One region of the Priestia sp. YIM B13491 genome, then DNA from elsewhere that is predicted to be linked to it. Evidence: riboswitches for the same ligand, from Rfam matches in the RefSeq annotation. Region 1 holds a riboswitch; each other region holds the start of a gene.

Region 1 (4,174 bases):
TATCATCACTCCCTATGAAAAGTATAGCATGCTTTTATACGCCTTATCATACATATGTAAAAAGAAAAATGCTATAATAAAACCATCGTTTTACATGTCAGATTGCATGCTAAAAAGATCAGATAAAAATTGATGTCAAAACAGATCCATTAAGTGAAGTAAAGAGAGGAAGAAAAAATGAGTAAGCAAGTTATCGTTTTTACCGGAGGCGGAACAGCTGGACACGTAACACCAAACATTGCCATTATGAAAGAATTAGACAGTGAAAAATGGGATATCCATTATGTCGGTTCTCACAATGGTATTGAGAAAGAATTAATTACAAAATTAAACGTTCCATATCATGCGATTTCAAGCGGGAAGCTGCGTCGATACGTAGATATGGAAAATGTAAAAGATGTATTTCGAGTAGCAAAAGGAGTTGGCGATGCACGTCGCGTGCTGAAAAAGTTAAAGCCTTCTCTTGTGTTTTCAAAAGGCGGTTTTGTCACAGTCCCTGTTGTAATGGCTGCTAAATCGCTAAACATTCCCGTGTTCATTCATGAAAGTGATTTAACACCGGGACTGGCAAATAAAATTGCGCAGAAATTTGCCACTAAAATTTTCACTTCTTTTGATGAAGCGGCAAACTATTTTCCAAAAGAAAAAGTGCAGGTTGTTGGTTCACCTATTCGAAAAGAATTATTTAGCGGAAGCGCAGCGAACGGGGAAAGCTGGCTTCGCTTTTATGATAAGCGCCCAATTTTAACCATTATGGGCGGAAGTTTAGGAGCACGTCGCATCAATGAGATTGTTCGAGAGTCCTTGCCTGAACTGCAAAAGAAATTTCAAATTGTACACCTGTGCGGAAAAGGCAATGTTGATACAAGCCTTGAAAAAGAGTCGGGCTACCGTCAGTTAGAATATGTAAATGAACAGCTTCCAGATGTTCTAGCGGCGACTGATTATGTGATTACACGCGGCGGATCAAATGCTATCTTTGAGTTTTTAGCCCTTCATAAACCGATGATGATTATTCCTTTGTCAAAAGCACAAAGCCGAGGAGATCAAATTTTAAATGCACAGTCCTTTAAGAAAAAAGGCTACTGTATGGTTGTGGAAGAAGAACAGTTAACAAAAGAAGTGTTTTTGCGTGAAGTAAATGAGCTTCAGCAGCAGGCAAGTACGATGAAGCGTACAATGCGTGAAGCAACAAAAACGGATGCCATTTCAATTCTTGTAAATGAAATTGAGAAAATGAGCTAAAAAAAGCGTTCTTATCGAGGAGATAAGAACGCTTTTTTCTTTGAATCTATTATTTTAAAATAATGAATAAACAGCAAAAAATAAAGCTTTTAAAATTTCAAAAAATGTTGTTGACAGTAAATTTTAACAGGAGTAAGATTACTCTCATGAAACGTTCCACAGTGAAACGCTGAGTCTTTCCTGAAAGAGAGGGAAAGAGCGGAGGAACCAATTACTAGGGGTGAATCTCATAATTGAGTAGGGTTACTTTCTTGACCCGAACCCGTCAGCTAACTTCGTAAGCGTTAAGAGAGAGGATGGTGTAATCGTGGCCGTTTTCTATAAAAGCGGATAGCGCGTTCCTTTCAAAATATAGGCGAAAGGAGCGTTAACATGCATTTATCTAAGCAAATGATTCAAATGATTGAATATCGTGCAATATGTGATCAGCAATCTTTTGATCTAGCAAACCGCTATTTGTCTATGTTAGCTAATCAAAGTATTAAACGCAGCAGTAAAAACCATAATTAAGTCTAAAAATTAAATAACAAATATACGCTTAATCAATTATGAGCGGGGGACCCAATATTTTGTACGTATGTACTAGGGGTGAATCTCTTAACTGAGTAGGGTTACTTCCATAACCCGAATCCGACAGCTAACTCCGTAAGCGTTTTGGGAGTGAAAAAATTCGTGTCGATCACGGCTTATTTGTCGTGCATTAAACCGCGGAAGAGGACTCTCTTCTGCGGTTTTTTTATGGAAAAATAGGAGAGCAGCTTATGTCTGCACCGTAAAGAGGATATAGTAGGGCTTTTAAAACGAGATCAACAATACGTTAGGAATAATCAAAGATAACCTTTCGCTGCTAGCTCACTTGGGCGTGATGCTTTACGCACGGTAACAGTCACTACGCTTAATCATTGGTGGTAAGAAACAGTTAGGAGGGAGCAACTTGGATATAATCATGCTGGGAACGCTTGTCATATTAACAGCTGCTATGTACGGAATTATTTGCTGGTCGTCTCGTGTAGTAGACGAAAGAGAGGAGAAGTGAACGTGTCGTTCATTTTGCTAGGTATTTCAGTTCTCGTTTTAATTTATTTAGTATATGTACTGTTAAATCCAGAACAATTTTAATAAGCGGAGGAATAAAACGTGGGGATTTTTCTACTATCAGTTGCGCTACTGCTTGTTTTTGTAGCGCTTATTGCAAAGCCCGTAGGTATTTATATAGCGAATGTGTTTTCAAACGATAAAAACACTAGCTTGGTAGGAAAGATAGAATCGGTGATGTTTAAAGCGGCAGGAATTAAAGGGCATAATCAGACGTGGAAGCAATATGCAATTGCTCTCGTTTTGGCGAATACGTTTATGATTTTTGTGGTGTATCTTATCTTCCGGTTTCAAGGGGTACTGCCGCTTAACCCAAGCCACATCAAAGGAATGGATCCGGCCCTTGCTTTTAACACGGCCATTAGTTTTATGACAAATACGAACTTGCAGCATTACAGCGGTGAATCAGGTTTGTCCTATTTCTCGCAGATGGCAGCCGTTGTATTTATGATGTTTGCTGCACCAGCAACGGCATTTGCAGTAGCAATCGCGTTTATTCGTGGGTTGGCAGGGAAGGAAATAGGAAACTTTTTTGTTGATTTTGTGAAATCAATTACGCGTGTTTTACTTCCTATCGCTTTTATAACCGGCATTTTATTTATGATTTCAGGTGTCCCTCAAACGTTAAGCGGAACGGTGACTGCCCATACATTAGAAGGGGCAACACAGCAAATAGCAAGGGGACCAGTTGCTTCTTTTCTTTCAATTAAAGAGCTAGGCAACAACGGAGGGGGATTTTTTGGTGTTAATTCAGCCCATCCATTTGAAAATCCTAACGCGTTGAGCAATGTATTACAAATTGTCCTTATGCTTTTATTGCCAACAGCACTTCCTTTTACGTACGGAAAAATGATCGGACAGCGTAAGCAAGGCCGCATCTTGTTTGTAGCGATGAGTATGCTGTTTATCGTTATTTTAAGCACAGCGTTTGTAACAGAGTGGGGCGGCAATCCAAGACTTGATGCTTTTCATCTAAATGAAGCGAGCGGTTATATGGAAGGCAAAGAAGTTCGTTTTGGTGTCGGTATGTCGACTCTTTACGCCATCGTGACGACAGCAAGTGAAACAGGTGCGGTCAACACCATGCACGATACCCTTACACCTCTTACCGGGTTGTTAACGCTTGGAAATATGATGTTAAATACCGTATTTGGCGGTGTCGGAGCAGGATTTATGAATGTCATGATGTACGTCATCATCGCCGTATTTTTATCAGGTTTAATGGTTGGAAGAACACCAGAATACGTAGGTAAAAAAATTGAAGGAAAAGAAATGAAGCTCATCGCCGTGACGCTTATTCTGCAGCCGCTGCTAATTTTAGGAGGAACAGCCGTAGCGCTAACTACTCATTTAGGAATAGAAGGTATATCAAACCCAGGCTTTCACGGGTTAAGCCAGGCACTGTATGAATTTACATCATCAGCAGCAAACAATGGCTCTGGTTTTGAAGGACTCGGTGACGCAACTCCGTTTTGGAACATTTCTACGGGAATTGTTATGTATATTGGACGCTACTTCGGACTAATTACGATGCTGGCGGTATCGAGCTCACTAGCATCTAAGCAGCTTGTTCCTGAAACACCTGGGACATTTAAAACGGATACGTCTTTATTTAGCGGCATTTTAATTGGAACTACCGTTATTGTAGGGGCACTTACGTTTTTCCCAGTGCTTGTACTTGGGCCGGTTGCTGAGTATTTGACACTGTAATCAAGAAAGCGGAGGATTATAATGAATAAACGGAATTTTACGAATAATCTTGAATTGGATCGTAACAGTCACATTCAAGGTGCTGTAGATAAACAAACTTCATCGATTTTTATTCAATCAGTAA
Region 2 (4,174 bases), on a different contig from region 1:
ATAACGGTATCACCAATCGTTCTTGCATAATTTAATGAATTTTCTACTACCTTTGTCATTCCTGCTACAGGAACAATGACCACACTTCCTTCAAGCTTTCCAATCTTTTCTCCTTGCTTAATGCGAAGCTGTTCTCCTACCGCTTCATAATGCGTATGAATGCGATGAAAAATATAGACAATAACCGGCAAGAAAATGAGCACGGACCATACTTGTGAAAACTTCGTTGTAAACAAAATGATTAGCACCGTTAAAGTAATGAGGGCACCAATTAAGTTAATGGTTAGCTTCCCTTGCCAGCCGGCCGGCTTTTCTCTAAGCCATTTGACAATCATTCCTGTTTGAGAAAGCGTAAATGGAATAAACACCCCGACTGCATAAAGAGGAATTAATTGTTCAGTCGCTCCTTTAAAAGCTACGATTAAGACAATAGAAGCAATTCCAAGGGTCACAATTCCATTTGAATAGCCTAGTCGATCGCCACGAATTTGAAACATTCTTGGCATGTATTTATCAGACGATAAGTTCACAGCCAGCAAAGGGAACGCTGAAAAGCCCGTATTCGCCGCTAGCACTAGAATTAGAGCTGTTGTACCTTGAATAAAATAATAAAATCCATTTCGTCCAAACACACTCGATGCAATTTGTGATACAACCGTTTCATCTGCTTTTGGAGAAATGCCAAGCCAATAAGCTAAAAACGTGATGCCAGAAAATAAAACGGCTAAAATACCGCCCATCAGCATTAATGTATGAACCGCATTTTTTGCACCTGGCTCTTTAAAGTTAGGCACTGCATTTGAAATAGCTTCTACACCTGTCAATGCCGAACAGCCTGATGAAAAAGCTTTTAATAATAAAAATAAACTAATACCTGGCACTACTGTACCGAGAGATGGATGAAGATCAGGTGAAACTTGACCTGTCGCTATTTTAAAAAAGCCTACCGCTATTAACAAAATAAGAGCAATAACAAATAAATAAACCGGATAAGCTAATACAGAAGCGGATTCTGTTACCCCGCGTAAATTTAAGACTGTAATAAAAATCACCAGCATACACGCAATTACTACATTGTAATGATGCAGCGTTGGAAAAGCCGAAGTTAAAGCATCGGTTCCTGCTGAAACACTCACAGCAACTGTTAAAATATAATCCACCAACAGTGATCCTCCAGCGATAAGCCCAGGATTTTCTCCTAAATTGGTTTTGGAAACAATATAAGCTCCTCCGCCTTGCGGATACGCATAAATAATTTGACGGTATGAAAGAATTAAAGCCGTCAGCAGCACCAATACCCCAATCGCAATTGGAATTGAATACCAATAAGCAAGGACGCCTACTGTTGCAAGTACAATCAAAATTTGTTCTGTTCCATAAGCTACTGAAGATAAAGCATCTGACGATAAAATAGCCAGTGCTTTAAGCTTACTAAGCTTTTGATCGCCTAACTCTTTTGTTTTAAGCGGCTTTCCAATCAATAATCTTTTGAGAACTGAATAGTTCACGTAATTTCCCTCCGATGATTGCTTAGCTACTATCGACCGTCCGTTGCTAAGCTCCGTTACAAGTTCATGAATAAGTGATATTATTCCTTAAAAATACCTTTTTATGTTAAAAAAGCGCACAAAAAAAACACTAAGGGTTCTCAGCGTTTTTACACAGCTTAAACCTCCTCTCCAAAACGCTTATGGGGTTAGCTGTCGGATTCGGGCTATGAGAGTAGCCCTACCTTTTAAAAGGATTCACCCCAAGTGACAATGCACAAATTTGGGTCCCCCACTTCTGACGAATTAAGCGATAACAGGTCAATATAATTTTCGGTTAAAGAGTATGATCGATAACATGTTTCTTTCATAGCTATCCTTTGTTCTTAGATAATATACTCCCGTACAAATGGTTTGTAAAGCATTATTTTACGTAAACCATAAAATAGTGCTTAAGGCGCTTTTAACAGAAAAACAAAAGGCCTTCTGCCCGCTTACAGAAGACCTTTTTGCTTTAACTTTTTGCTTTTAAAACGGCTGCTAGCTTGTTTTTCGTTTGAGGACCATAAATGCCATCTACATCATAAGGAAGATACACAAGTTGAAAACGTCTGACTGCATCTTTCGTTTGAACTCCATATATTCCGTCTACTGACCCTACTTTAAAATTAACCGCGTTTAATGCTCTTTGAAGCTGTTTCACAGCTTCTCCAGAATCGCCTTGTTTTAAAATTCCATTAGGAAGTGGATATTGTTCAGAAGGTGGTGTTGGAGATGGTGTTGGTGAAGTTCCTGAAGGAATAACGATTGTTTTTCCAACCTGCAGTGTTAACGGATCAGAAAGCCCTGTATTCGCTTCTTGAAGCGCCTGTACTGTTATTTTGTACTTCTGTGCAATACTGTAAAGCGTATCTCCTTGCTTGATCGTATACGTTTTTGTACCCGGTTCAGAAGGCGATGGATTCGGAGTTGGTGTTGGATTTGGGTTTGGAACTGCACGACGAGGTAAATTTAAATATACGGCAATTCCTTTTGCATACGATTCACCCATGCTTTTTAAAAAAGCTTCATTTTGAAGAAGTGCTGCATCTGTACTGTTATCAATAAAAGCTATTTCAGTTAGTACTGCAGGCATATTTGTTAAGCGAAGCACCGCGTAATTGGCTGATTTTCGACCGCGATTCGGATGATTATACGACAGCAGCGCTGGCTGTACTTGGCCGTGGACAATCGATTGAAACGTTTTACTGGCATTGCTAGCGCTTCTATAAACATAATCTTCGTACCCTGTTCCTCCACCGGCATTTACGTGAATAGACATAAATGCATCTGCGCCCCACGAATTAGCTTGAGAAGCGCGCTGAGATAACGATAAAAAAACATCTGTGGTACGAGTGGTTTTAATTGTAAAATCACTGTACGTGCTATTTAAATAGCTTATTAAATATTGTTGGATTTTTAAAACTAAGTTTTTTTCATACAGTCCGTTTGCTCCAACCGCTCCTGCATCTGCCCCACCATGTCCTGCATCAAGATAGATTTTTTTCATATTACTTGTCCCTCCTTATTTTTAACATATGCATGGGGGAAAAAAGTGCTACGTATACTAGCCTACTTAGTGAAAAATTACTAAAAAAGGAGATTGAGACATAACGACATCACTTCAACCTAAAAACGAACAAATGGGATAAATGCGCTAGTATGGATGGCTTGTTACATCGCTGTTGATTTCCGTGCAAGGCTTCGCTTTTCGCGGGCGGCTGGTGAGCCTCTTCGTCGCGTGCGCTCCTGCGGGGTCTCACCTATTCCGCTTTTCCCGCAGGAGTCTTCGCCTTTCCCTCCAATCAACTGCTAGAAGCAACTAAATAGATGAAATCTACGTTCACCCTACCAATAAAAAAATCCGCACAATTCATCGTGCGGATCTTCTCTCCCCCCTAACATATTTTTGGTCCAGATTCTATTCTGGTTGATTAAAGTATAGATCAAGAGGGTCTATTATTTATAACGTTAAGACCTATTTAAAAAGCAGAACGCCTATAACAATGAGAATAATCCAAATTGGAATGCTTATTAATATGCCTATTACTAAACCTTTGAAAAAATTCCCTTCTTGCATTTTCATTCCATTCCTCTCCAACAGTATTTTCTAATGATACTACGACTGGCTGAAAATTCTCTGAAGTTATACTGAAGTGCAGAGTGAATACATAAACAATCTCTCTATCTGTTATACACTACTTTTACATATAGATTCAATGAGACAAAAAGCTTATCCTTTTTAATTCATATAACTAAATTCTTTCCTGTATCTAACAAAACAATAAAAAGCCTCCCGTAAATTGTACGACAGGCAGCTATACTTATTTTATGAACAGTTTAGTTCAATATTTAATATGCGCAATGTTATTCATTTTGAAAACAAAAAAGTCCGAGAGAACGTATAAACGATCTCTCGGACTTTTAAGAATTAATATTGGCTCATGTATTGGTCACGTTCCCAAGGATGAACTTGTGTACGGAACATATCCCATTCGATTTCTTTCGCTTCAACGAAGTGCTCTGCTAAGTGTTCACCTAATGCAGAAACCATAACTTCGTTTGATTGGAAGCTATCTAAAGCTTGAGCTAATGTTGCAGGTAAATCTACGATACCTTCTTCAACACGCTCTTCTTTTGTCATTACA
Region 3 (4,174 bases), on a different contig from region 1:
GCTATCTCTATATTTATTGATAAAGAAAGGAACCAGTGACTGCTTTTATGTAAGAATAAAATTTGGATTTATTTATACCTGATGTTACATATTATAGGGTCAATTTCCATAATAATAAAGGAATTATTATGAAAAAAGCTACTTATTCTAATTTTTTGAATAGAATAAGTAGCTTTTTAATTTATAAATTAGCCGGCTCTCATGACCTCTGTACCTTTTTTAGGGTCAAATTTGCCTTCAGATTTAGACATCACAATTGCTGCTAGTGTGTTTCCTACTAAGTTAACAACCGTACGTGCCATATCCATGATTCTGTCTACTCCAGCAATGAAGGCTAATCCTTCTGCCGGAACACCGATTGTTCCAAGAGTAGCCAGTAATACAACAAATGATGTTCCTGGCACGGCAGCCATTCCTTTAGATGTAACCATCAATACAAGAATGAGCGTCAGCTGTTGAACGATCGTTAAATCAATACCGTACACCTGCGCTAAGAATAACGCTGCAATCGCTTGATAAAGAACGGAACCATCTAGATTAAATGTATAACCAATTGGTACAACGAACGATACGATAGCTTTTGGACAGCCCATCTTTTCAAGTTTTTCCATAATACGCGGAAGAACTGTCTCAGAACTAGATGTACTGTATGCTAACAACAGTTCATCTTTCATATAGCGGAACAAGTGGAAAATGTTAATTCCTGCCCATTTCGCGATTCCTCCTAATACAATAAGTAGGAAGAAAATTAACGCTAAGTAAACTAAGATAACAAGCTTTCCTAATGAAAGAAGTGACTCTAAGCCGAATTTTGAAACTGTTACACCAATTAAAGCAAATACACCAATTGGAGCCACTTTCATTACAAGGTTTACCACGTGAAACATTGCATGAGAAACGCCGTCGAAGAATTGTACAACTGGCTTTCCTCTTTCCCCAATTGCCGCTACTCCAAGTGCAAATAACACTGTAAAGAAGATAATTGCTAGCATGTCTCCTTCAACAATTGACTGGAAAAAGTTTGTTGGAACAATGTGTAAGAACGTTTCAGCCACTGACTTTCCTTCTTGCTGTTTTGATGTTTCAACGTATTGTGAAATATCACTCTTCTGTGCTGAATGAATGTCTACACCTTGCCCAGGATGAAAAATATTAGCAACCAATACACCGATTATAATTGCAAAAGTCGTAATAATTTCAAAATAGAGAATGGTTTTAACGCCGAGCTTTCCGACCTGTTTACCGCTCCCTGCTCCTGCAACTCCAACGACTAAGCTTGAGATAACAATTGGAATAACAATCATCTTAATTAATCTTAAAAATAGGTCTCCTAGCGGCTGTAGGTATGTTACTACACGCGGATCGTTAAACCAAATTACCCCTACAAGAACACCGAGGATTAATCCGGTAAAAATCTGCGTAGCCAAACCAAAACGAATTTTTTTCATAGATGTACCTCCCCAAAGATGTATGACATTTGTATATACTTTTCTGAAAAAACAAAAAAAGACTATTCTTAAGAAAGAACAGCCTTTTACTTACGCTATTTTGGGCTCTTTCTCTCAATGAAGCAAACGGGGTTAACTGTCGGATTCGGAATTGAGAGTTTCCTACCTTTTGTAAGGATTCACCCCAAGGCAGCTTTACTGCCGATAATGATTCCCCCGCTCTATACGATTAAGCTTATTATTCAGTTTTTATAAAATTAAAACGATCTATACGTTGTCATACGTTTTTTACAGTCAATAAAACTAAACAGAAGTCTTACTTTTACTTAACTTTATACTGCACAAATATTAATTTACTATTTTTCGACACGTTTTGTCAATACCCATGTTTATAAAACGCTTTCAAAAGGCGATAATATATATTTATGCAAAAAAGCTATTGCAACATTGCAATAGCTTTTTCTTGCTCTTTGAGTCTCTATTAGAAGCTTACGGGACTAAAGAACTCGCGTGTTTATTTTATAAAAATACAAAATATAGAATGGCTGCTAACACAATTCGATATAGTGCAAACGGTACTAATTTGATACGATTAATTAATTTCAGGAAAAAGCGAATAGATACCAGCGCAAAAATAAAGGCGCTGATAAAACCAGCAATAAAAAACGGTAGCGCATCTGATGTGAAATACTGCCAGTTTTTAACCAATGAAAGTCCACTTGCTCCTGCCATGATTGGCACTGCCATAATAAATGTAAAATCTGCCGCTGCCTTATGGCTCATTCCAAGAAGAACTCCTCCTGAAATCGTTGAGCCTGAACGAGAAAAACCTGGCCAAAGAGCAATACATTGAAACAGTCCTATACCCAGTGCTTGTCCATAAGACATTTGGTCCACCGTCTCTACACGCGGACGTTTAGGTCCAAACAAATCTGCTAGAATCATTAATACAGCTCCGACTACTAAGCCAATTAGCACCGTATTTAAAGAAAACAAATGTTCATCAATGTAATCATCAAACAAAAGTCCTAACACTCCTGCGGGTAACAAACCAACAATTACCTGCATTAAATTCAAGCGATTTGTCGGCCCAATTGGAGCAGCTGGCTTTTTTCCCAATCCTAATAAATTAATGAAACGATCTTTAAAAATAACTACTACTGCTAAGATCGACCCTAGCTGAATAACAATTTTAAATGTATTAGCTACTGGAGATGAAAATAATTCTTTGGAATTTAACCATAGGTCATCCACAATAATCATATGCCCAGTTGACGAAACAGGAGCAAACTCTGTTAAACCTTCTACAATCCCTAAAATGATTGCTACAATAATTTCCCACATAAAGCTATGTACCTTGCCTTTCTTTCAAATTAATAAGCTTATCGCTTAGTTTTACATGCTCAACTATTTTCCTATTTTGACACTTGCTTTTTTATCATAATTGTTAAAACTATGAAATACAATGTGTATTTGCAAAAAGATAAGAATCTTTAATAATTTGTAATAAAAACCTTACATGCTATAATCAAAAAACACGATATCAGCTTTTATTTATATTAGAAAGTAGTCACTATGTTCGGTATAAATTCCGGTTCCTTAGCTAAAAATGAATCATCTAGACTATTTTTCTTTAGTGTACAAAAATGACTAAATCATTATGTTTTTTCCATCCCCTTTACTGTCATCTATCATTTTAATCAACTAGTGCTTGCTTATACGGCATATCCCCTAAGTAATTTGAAACTTTTTTCTCTCTTTACTCGTATATAGTAGTATCTTTTTTAGGAGGCTTTTTACTATGAATGGAAATGTACGTACAATGAAATGGGTGACTGCTGGGTATGAAGCCTTGCTGGGAATTCCTTTAATTGGCGCCGGGATTGTTATGGGCTTTAGTTATACTCCTCTTTTTATTGGATTTATTCTTCATGCTATCACGCTCATTTTAGCTAATAGACGAGGGTTATCTGCGTATGGAAACATACTAGGGATTGTTACTTCACTGGTTGCTTGGATTCCATTTTTAGGGTTTATCATGCACATTATTACAGCTATTGTGATTGCAATCGATGCCGCTAGACAACGTTAATTGTCTAGCTTTTTTTATTTAAGGGTTGATTTTTTACCGAATGATGGTAAACTTAAGCCGTAAATTGAATAATTTGAATGTTATTTCTACTAGGGGTGTCTGATAGCTCAGACTGAGAGAAGAGTGCAATAAAACTCTTTAACCCTTTGAACCTGATTTGGGTTATACCAGCGGAGGGAAGTAGTCTTGAAAAGAATAGTATATGTTTATTCTTTTTTCGCCTATTCCATCGGGTTCTGTCTATCACAGAACCCGATTTTTTTATGGTTCGGTATAGCTACACTTTATGCGAAACCGGAGGAATATGTAATGTCAAAACAAAATGTATCAGTTTCTATGAAAAAGCCTTTTCCAAACAGTCACAAAGTATATGTCCAAGGATCCAGAGAAGACCTTAAAGTGCCTATGCGTGAAATTCATCAGTCTCCTACTACAGGATCTTTTGGGGAAGAAGAAAATAGTCCCGTACGTGTATACGACACGAGCGGTGTTTATACAGATCCCTGTTATGAAATTAATTTACAAAAAGGATTACCGGCTCTGCGCGAAAAGTGGATTGCAGAACGAAACGATGTAGAAACATATCAAGGCCGTACGGTTCAGCCACAGGATAACGGTTATTATGACGGTGATC
Region 4 (4,174 bases), on a different contig from region 1:
CCCTCCAGCTTTGGAGGGTTATTTTTTATGCTGTTGGACGAACAAAAGAGCTTGGGACAAAAGTAGTTTAGTGGAAAGAAGATCCGAACGATGAATCGTTCGGATTTTTTCGTTACGTTTCAATCACTTTTCATCTTTTAAATGACTCAATAACGCAGGAGCCATCTCTACGTGAGAAAGGGCGATGTGTGAAATCGTTTTGGCATAAGGTGTAATTTCGTTAATAAATTGTTCGAGTACGTGCAGGTGAGGAAGCTGAAGCTTTGTAATAAAGCAGGCTTGCCCGGCGATGCGTTCACAGAATAAAGCGTAGGGATAATGAGAAATAAATCGTTTAAAACGCTCGTGCTCGCCGTTTTTCATCGTTACTTCAATAAAACACGACACGGGCAGGTGCAGCTTTTCATAATCAATATCAATCGTATACCCTTTTATAACACCAAAGCTCTCTAGCTGCCTTACTCGCTCTGCCACCGAAGGAGGAGACAAGTTAATTTGTTTTCCTAGCTCTCGTAAGGAAAGGCGGCTGTTTTGCTGCAGCGCCTGCAAAATCGATAAATCAATTTCATCAATTTTCAATTGAAAACCTTCTTTCTCATTAACGTTTCATTTGATTAGTAATAGTAGATAAAATGTTTTATATGTAATCTGAAATTTCCATTTTTCTTACTATAATAATTAAAAAGGAGTGAGTAAAAAATGGCAAGAGTTTTGTTAGCAAACGAAGAGGGAACAAATTTTGAAAAAGCATTGAATTTAATTCCGCATGTAAAAAGATTGTATGATGAACTTTACAACACGCTTTGGAACAGCGATATAGTAGAGAGAGAGACTAAGGAAAAAATAAGGCTTTATCTAGCAGGTGTTAACGGCTGTGAGACATGTATGAGCATGTCATATGTAGGCGATGAGACGCTTAATCAAAAAGTGTTAAGAGAAAAAGAGCTGGAAGAAAAAGATCGACTGCTGTTTCGATTTATTGATGTATACCGAGTGCGTCCAAGGGAGTTGACCGATGCTGATATGGATCAATTAAAGAAATTTTACAGTGATACGCAGCTGTTAGAGCTTTTAGCTGTTATTAATTTATTTGATCAATTTCACAAAATGATTGTCAGTTTAGATTTATATGATTTTTGCAGCTTGCAGGGCAAGTGAGGTCTTCCCTAAAAATATCTTGACAGACAAAATTCACAGGAGTAAGATAGCTTTCGTGAAGTGAAACGTATCATGAATCGAATCGATTATTCTAAAAAATAGATCATAGACATTTGAATAAAAATCGCTTAATCCATTACGGAGCGGAGGACCCATTATTTACGCACATATTGTGCTTCGGGGTGAATCCTTAAAAAGGTAGGGTTACTCTTAAAACCCGAACCCGACAGCTAACTTCGCAAGCGTTTTGAGGGGGAAGAGTGTGAAAAAACACAGGAGCCTTCCTGTGTTTTTTTGCGCTTTTTTTAAGAAAAAGATGTAATTTTTTAGAAAAAGTATAAGCTAAGAGAACACACAGCAGTTGAAGAAAGGAATAAATACATTATGAAAAAACAGTTTGCTGTATTGGGATTAGGTCGTTTTGGAGGCAGTTTGGTTGAAGAGTTTGCTAATCTGGATGTGGATGTGCTCGCTATTGACCGCAATCAGGAGGTAGTAAATAAATTTAGCAACTCAGCTACATATGTTGTGCAAGCAAACGCGATTGATGAAGCTAGCTTAAAGGGGCTAGGTATTCGCAATGTTGATCATGCTCTTATTTCGTTTGGGGATGATATCGAAGCAAGCGTTCTCGCAACGATGCTTTTAAAAGATATGGGCGTTAAGCAAGTATGGGTAAAAGCAGTGAATATGTATCATCAAAAAGTGCTGGAGAAAATAGGAGCAGACAAAGTCATTCATCCTGAGCGTGATATTGCTAAACGTATTGCTCATCACGTAGTGTCAGAAAAAATCATTGATTACATTGAATTATCAAAGGATTATAGTATTGTCGAAATTGTCGCCTCTAAGAAACTTCATAATAAAACGCTGTTTGATTTAAACATTCGTGCCAAGTACGGCTGCAACATTATCGGCTTTCAGCGAAAAGACGGGGAAATGGTGATTTCGCCTACCGCGCATGAAATAATTGAACAAGGAGATATGCTTATTGTTATCGGACATAACCGCGATTTGAACCGTTTTGAAGAAGAAGGAGTTTAACTCATGAAAAAACAAATCATTAAACTCACCCCTCCGCAGCTGCTTGTCTCCATTTTTGGCGGAGGAATTATTATGGGTGCTCTTCTATTGATGATGCCTTTTTCTACTACTGAGCCAATCCGATGGGTAGACGCCCTTTTTACATCTACTTCCGCTATGACAGTGACCGGCTTAGCCGTCGTAGATACAGGTACGCGTTTTACCGTCATCGGTCAAACGATCATTATGCTGTTAATTCAAATAGGCGGTCTTGGCATTATGTCATTTGCCGTGTTGATTTTTATGATGCTAGGTAAAAAAATTGGATTTAAAGAGCGTATGCTCGTTCAGCAGGCATTAAATCAAACAAGCGTCGGCGGAGTTGTCCTGCTAGTTAAAAGGCTGTTTATCTTTTCATTTTTAATTGAGTTTATTGCACTTATTTTTTTAGCGATACGCTGGGTTCCGGAATTCGGATGGTCTAAGGGGCTGTTCTTTAGCTTGTTTCATTCAATTTCAGCTTTTAATAACGCAGGGTTTGGACTACTGTCTGATAACTTAGTACAGTATGTTGGAGATCCTATTATTAACATAACGATTTCTTTTTTGTTCATCATTGGCGGGTTAGGGTTTACCGTTCTTGCTGATATGTGGGTGAAAAAATCGTATAAAAAACTAACGTTGCATTCAAAAATTATGATTATCAGCACGTTTGCGATTAATGTGATTGCCATGCTTTTTATTTTTTTCTTAGAGTACAGCAATTCGCATACGCTCGGAAATTTATCATTAGGAGACAAAGTATGGGCTTCTTATTTTCAAGCAGTAACGACAAGAACCGCTGGATTTAATACAATTGATTTAGCTCACCTGCATGATGCAACGGTCTTTTTAATGGTCTTATTAATGTTTATTGGTGCAGGAAGTGCGTCAACAGGAGGCGGTATTAAACTAACAACGTTTGTGGTGATTGTTTTTTCTGTATGGGCATTTTTACGAAGCCGGGAAGATATTGTGCTGTTAAAGAGACGACTTCTTCCTCTTCACGTGTTTAAGGCACTAGCCATCACGATGATTTCAATTATGTTTGTATTTGGGGCCATTTTCCTGTTAAATATTTCGGAAAACCTTCCGTTTGTAAAAATTATGTTTGAAGTTGTTTCAGCGTTTGGAACAGTAGGTTTATCAATGGGAGCAACTCCTGAACTTTCGTACTTTGGACGCGTAATTATTATCTTTATCATGTTTTTAGGAAAAGTGGGGCCATTAACGCTTGCGTTTTCATTATCTAAGCAAAAGCGCGAAGCTGTTCGTTATCCAAATGAAGATATAATGCTAGGGTAGAAAAATCGCCTTCGATAAGGCGATTTTTTTATATTATTTATACGTTCAAGACATATAAGAGGTTACGCACAAAACAGTTGCGATGAATAAAAAGAAGGCAAAGACAAGAACAATGGGCAATTTGGAATGTCGGCGCATTAAAGGTCCCCCTTTTTTATAGTAAAAAATCTCTTACTATATATAACGAAAGAAACAAAAATATGATTCACTTTTTTTGGCGGAATTTGAAGGTTTTTCTCATTGGAAAAATCCGCACCCCTGTCCTAAACATTTTGCCAAGCTGTTGCATACACTAAAAGCAGATAATAGGAAGTGAGGGATGGTACGTGGGAAAACAAAATTTTGCGTTAATCGTTGTGTTATTTGTTTTACTTGTTATTGTAGGTGCGTCTGGCTTTCGCTTTTAAACGTTAACTTTATTTACGCATAGCCCCCGTCAAAAAGGGCATACTAGGCGGAAGTAAAAACCAAAAATTTCTTCAATATTGCCGAACAATGAGTTCCTCTACTCATTCATCTAATCGGTATGTAGCCATGCGAAAGCATGGTTTTTTTTTGAAATAAGAGGATGAATGATGTTCATCCCCTCTAGAAATTAGTAGTAGCAAGAACACCCTACGATTACTAATAGAATAAATAAAACAACGAT

What was found. A riboswitch is a leader RNA that binds a small molecule or an ion and turns the genes downstream of it on or off. The one in region 1 is predicted to bind cyclic di-AMP.
Region 2: another riboswitch for cyclic di-AMP. It lies ahead of ACFX4E_RS04040 (APC family permease); the one in region 1 lies ahead of kdpF (K(+)-transporting ATPase subunit F).
Region 3: another riboswitch for cyclic di-AMP. It lies ahead of ACFX4E_RS27450 (glutamate/proton symporter GltT); the one in region 1 lies ahead of kdpF (K(+)-transporting ATPase subunit F).
Region 4: another riboswitch for cyclic di-AMP. It lies ahead of ACFX4E_RS04995 (potassium channel family protein); the one in region 1 lies ahead of kdpF (K(+)-transporting ATPase subunit F).

What each region holds. Positions count from the first base shown of each region.
Region 1 is NZ_JBHZOR010000003.1:250,210-254,383, reverse strand. It holds gene ACFX4E_RS12135 (undecaprenyldiphospho-muramoylpentapeptide beta-N-acetylglucosaminyltransferase) at 178-1,245, shown strand; cyclic di-AMP (ydaO/yuaA leader) riboswitch at 1,403-1,545, shown strand; gene ACFX4E_RS12130 (hypothetical protein) at 1,618-1,755, shown strand; cyclic di-AMP (ydaO/yuaA leader) riboswitch at 1,771-1,913, shown strand; gene kdpF (K(+)-transporting ATPase subunit F) at 2,278-2,364, shown strand; gene kdpA (potassium-transporting ATPase subunit KdpA) at 2,389-4,050, shown strand; gene kdpB (potassium-transporting ATPase subunit KdpB) at 4,072-4,174, shown strand, end outside.
Region 2 is NZ_JBHZOR010000001.1:792,805-796,978, reverse strand. It holds gene ACFX4E_RS04040 (APC family permease) at 1-1,508, opposite strand, end outside; cyclic di-AMP (ydaO/yuaA leader) riboswitch at 1,671-1,810, opposite strand; gene ACFX4E_RS04035 (N-acetylmuramoyl-L-alanine amidase) at 2,002-3,036, opposite strand; gene ACFX4E_RS04030 (hypothetical protein) at 3,201-3,335, opposite strand; gene glnA (type I glutamate--ammonia ligase) at 3,958-4,174, opposite strand, start outside.
Region 3 is NZ_JBHZOR010000021.1:13,101-17,274, reverse strand. It holds gene ACFX4E_RS27450 (glutamate/proton symporter GltT) at 189-1,448, opposite strand; cyclic di-AMP (ydaO/yuaA leader) riboswitch at 1,555-1,694, opposite strand; gene ACFX4E_RS27445 (undecaprenyl-diphosphate phosphatase) at 1,968-2,792, opposite strand; gene ACFX4E_RS27440 (hypothetical protein) at 3,250-3,540, shown strand; TPP riboswitch at 3,622-3,736, shown strand; gene thiC (phosphomethylpyrimidine synthase ThiC) at 3,850-4,174, shown strand, end outside.
Region 4 is NZ_JBHZOR010000001.1:977,128-981,301, forward strand. It holds gene ACFX4E_RS04985 (Lrp/AsnC family transcriptional regulator) at 124-579, opposite strand; gene ACFX4E_RS04990 (carboxymuconolactone decarboxylase family protein) at 700-1,158, shown strand; cyclic di-AMP (ydaO/yuaA leader) riboswitch at 1,274-1,418, shown strand; gene ACFX4E_RS04995 (potassium channel family protein) at 1,543-2,202, shown strand; gene ACFX4E_RS05000 (TrkH family potassium uptake protein) at 2,206-3,525, shown strand; gene ACFX4E_RS05005 (YjcZ family sporulation protein) at 3,852-3,932, shown strand; gene ACFX4E_RS05010 (YjcZ family sporulation protein) at 4,121-4,174, opposite strand, start outside.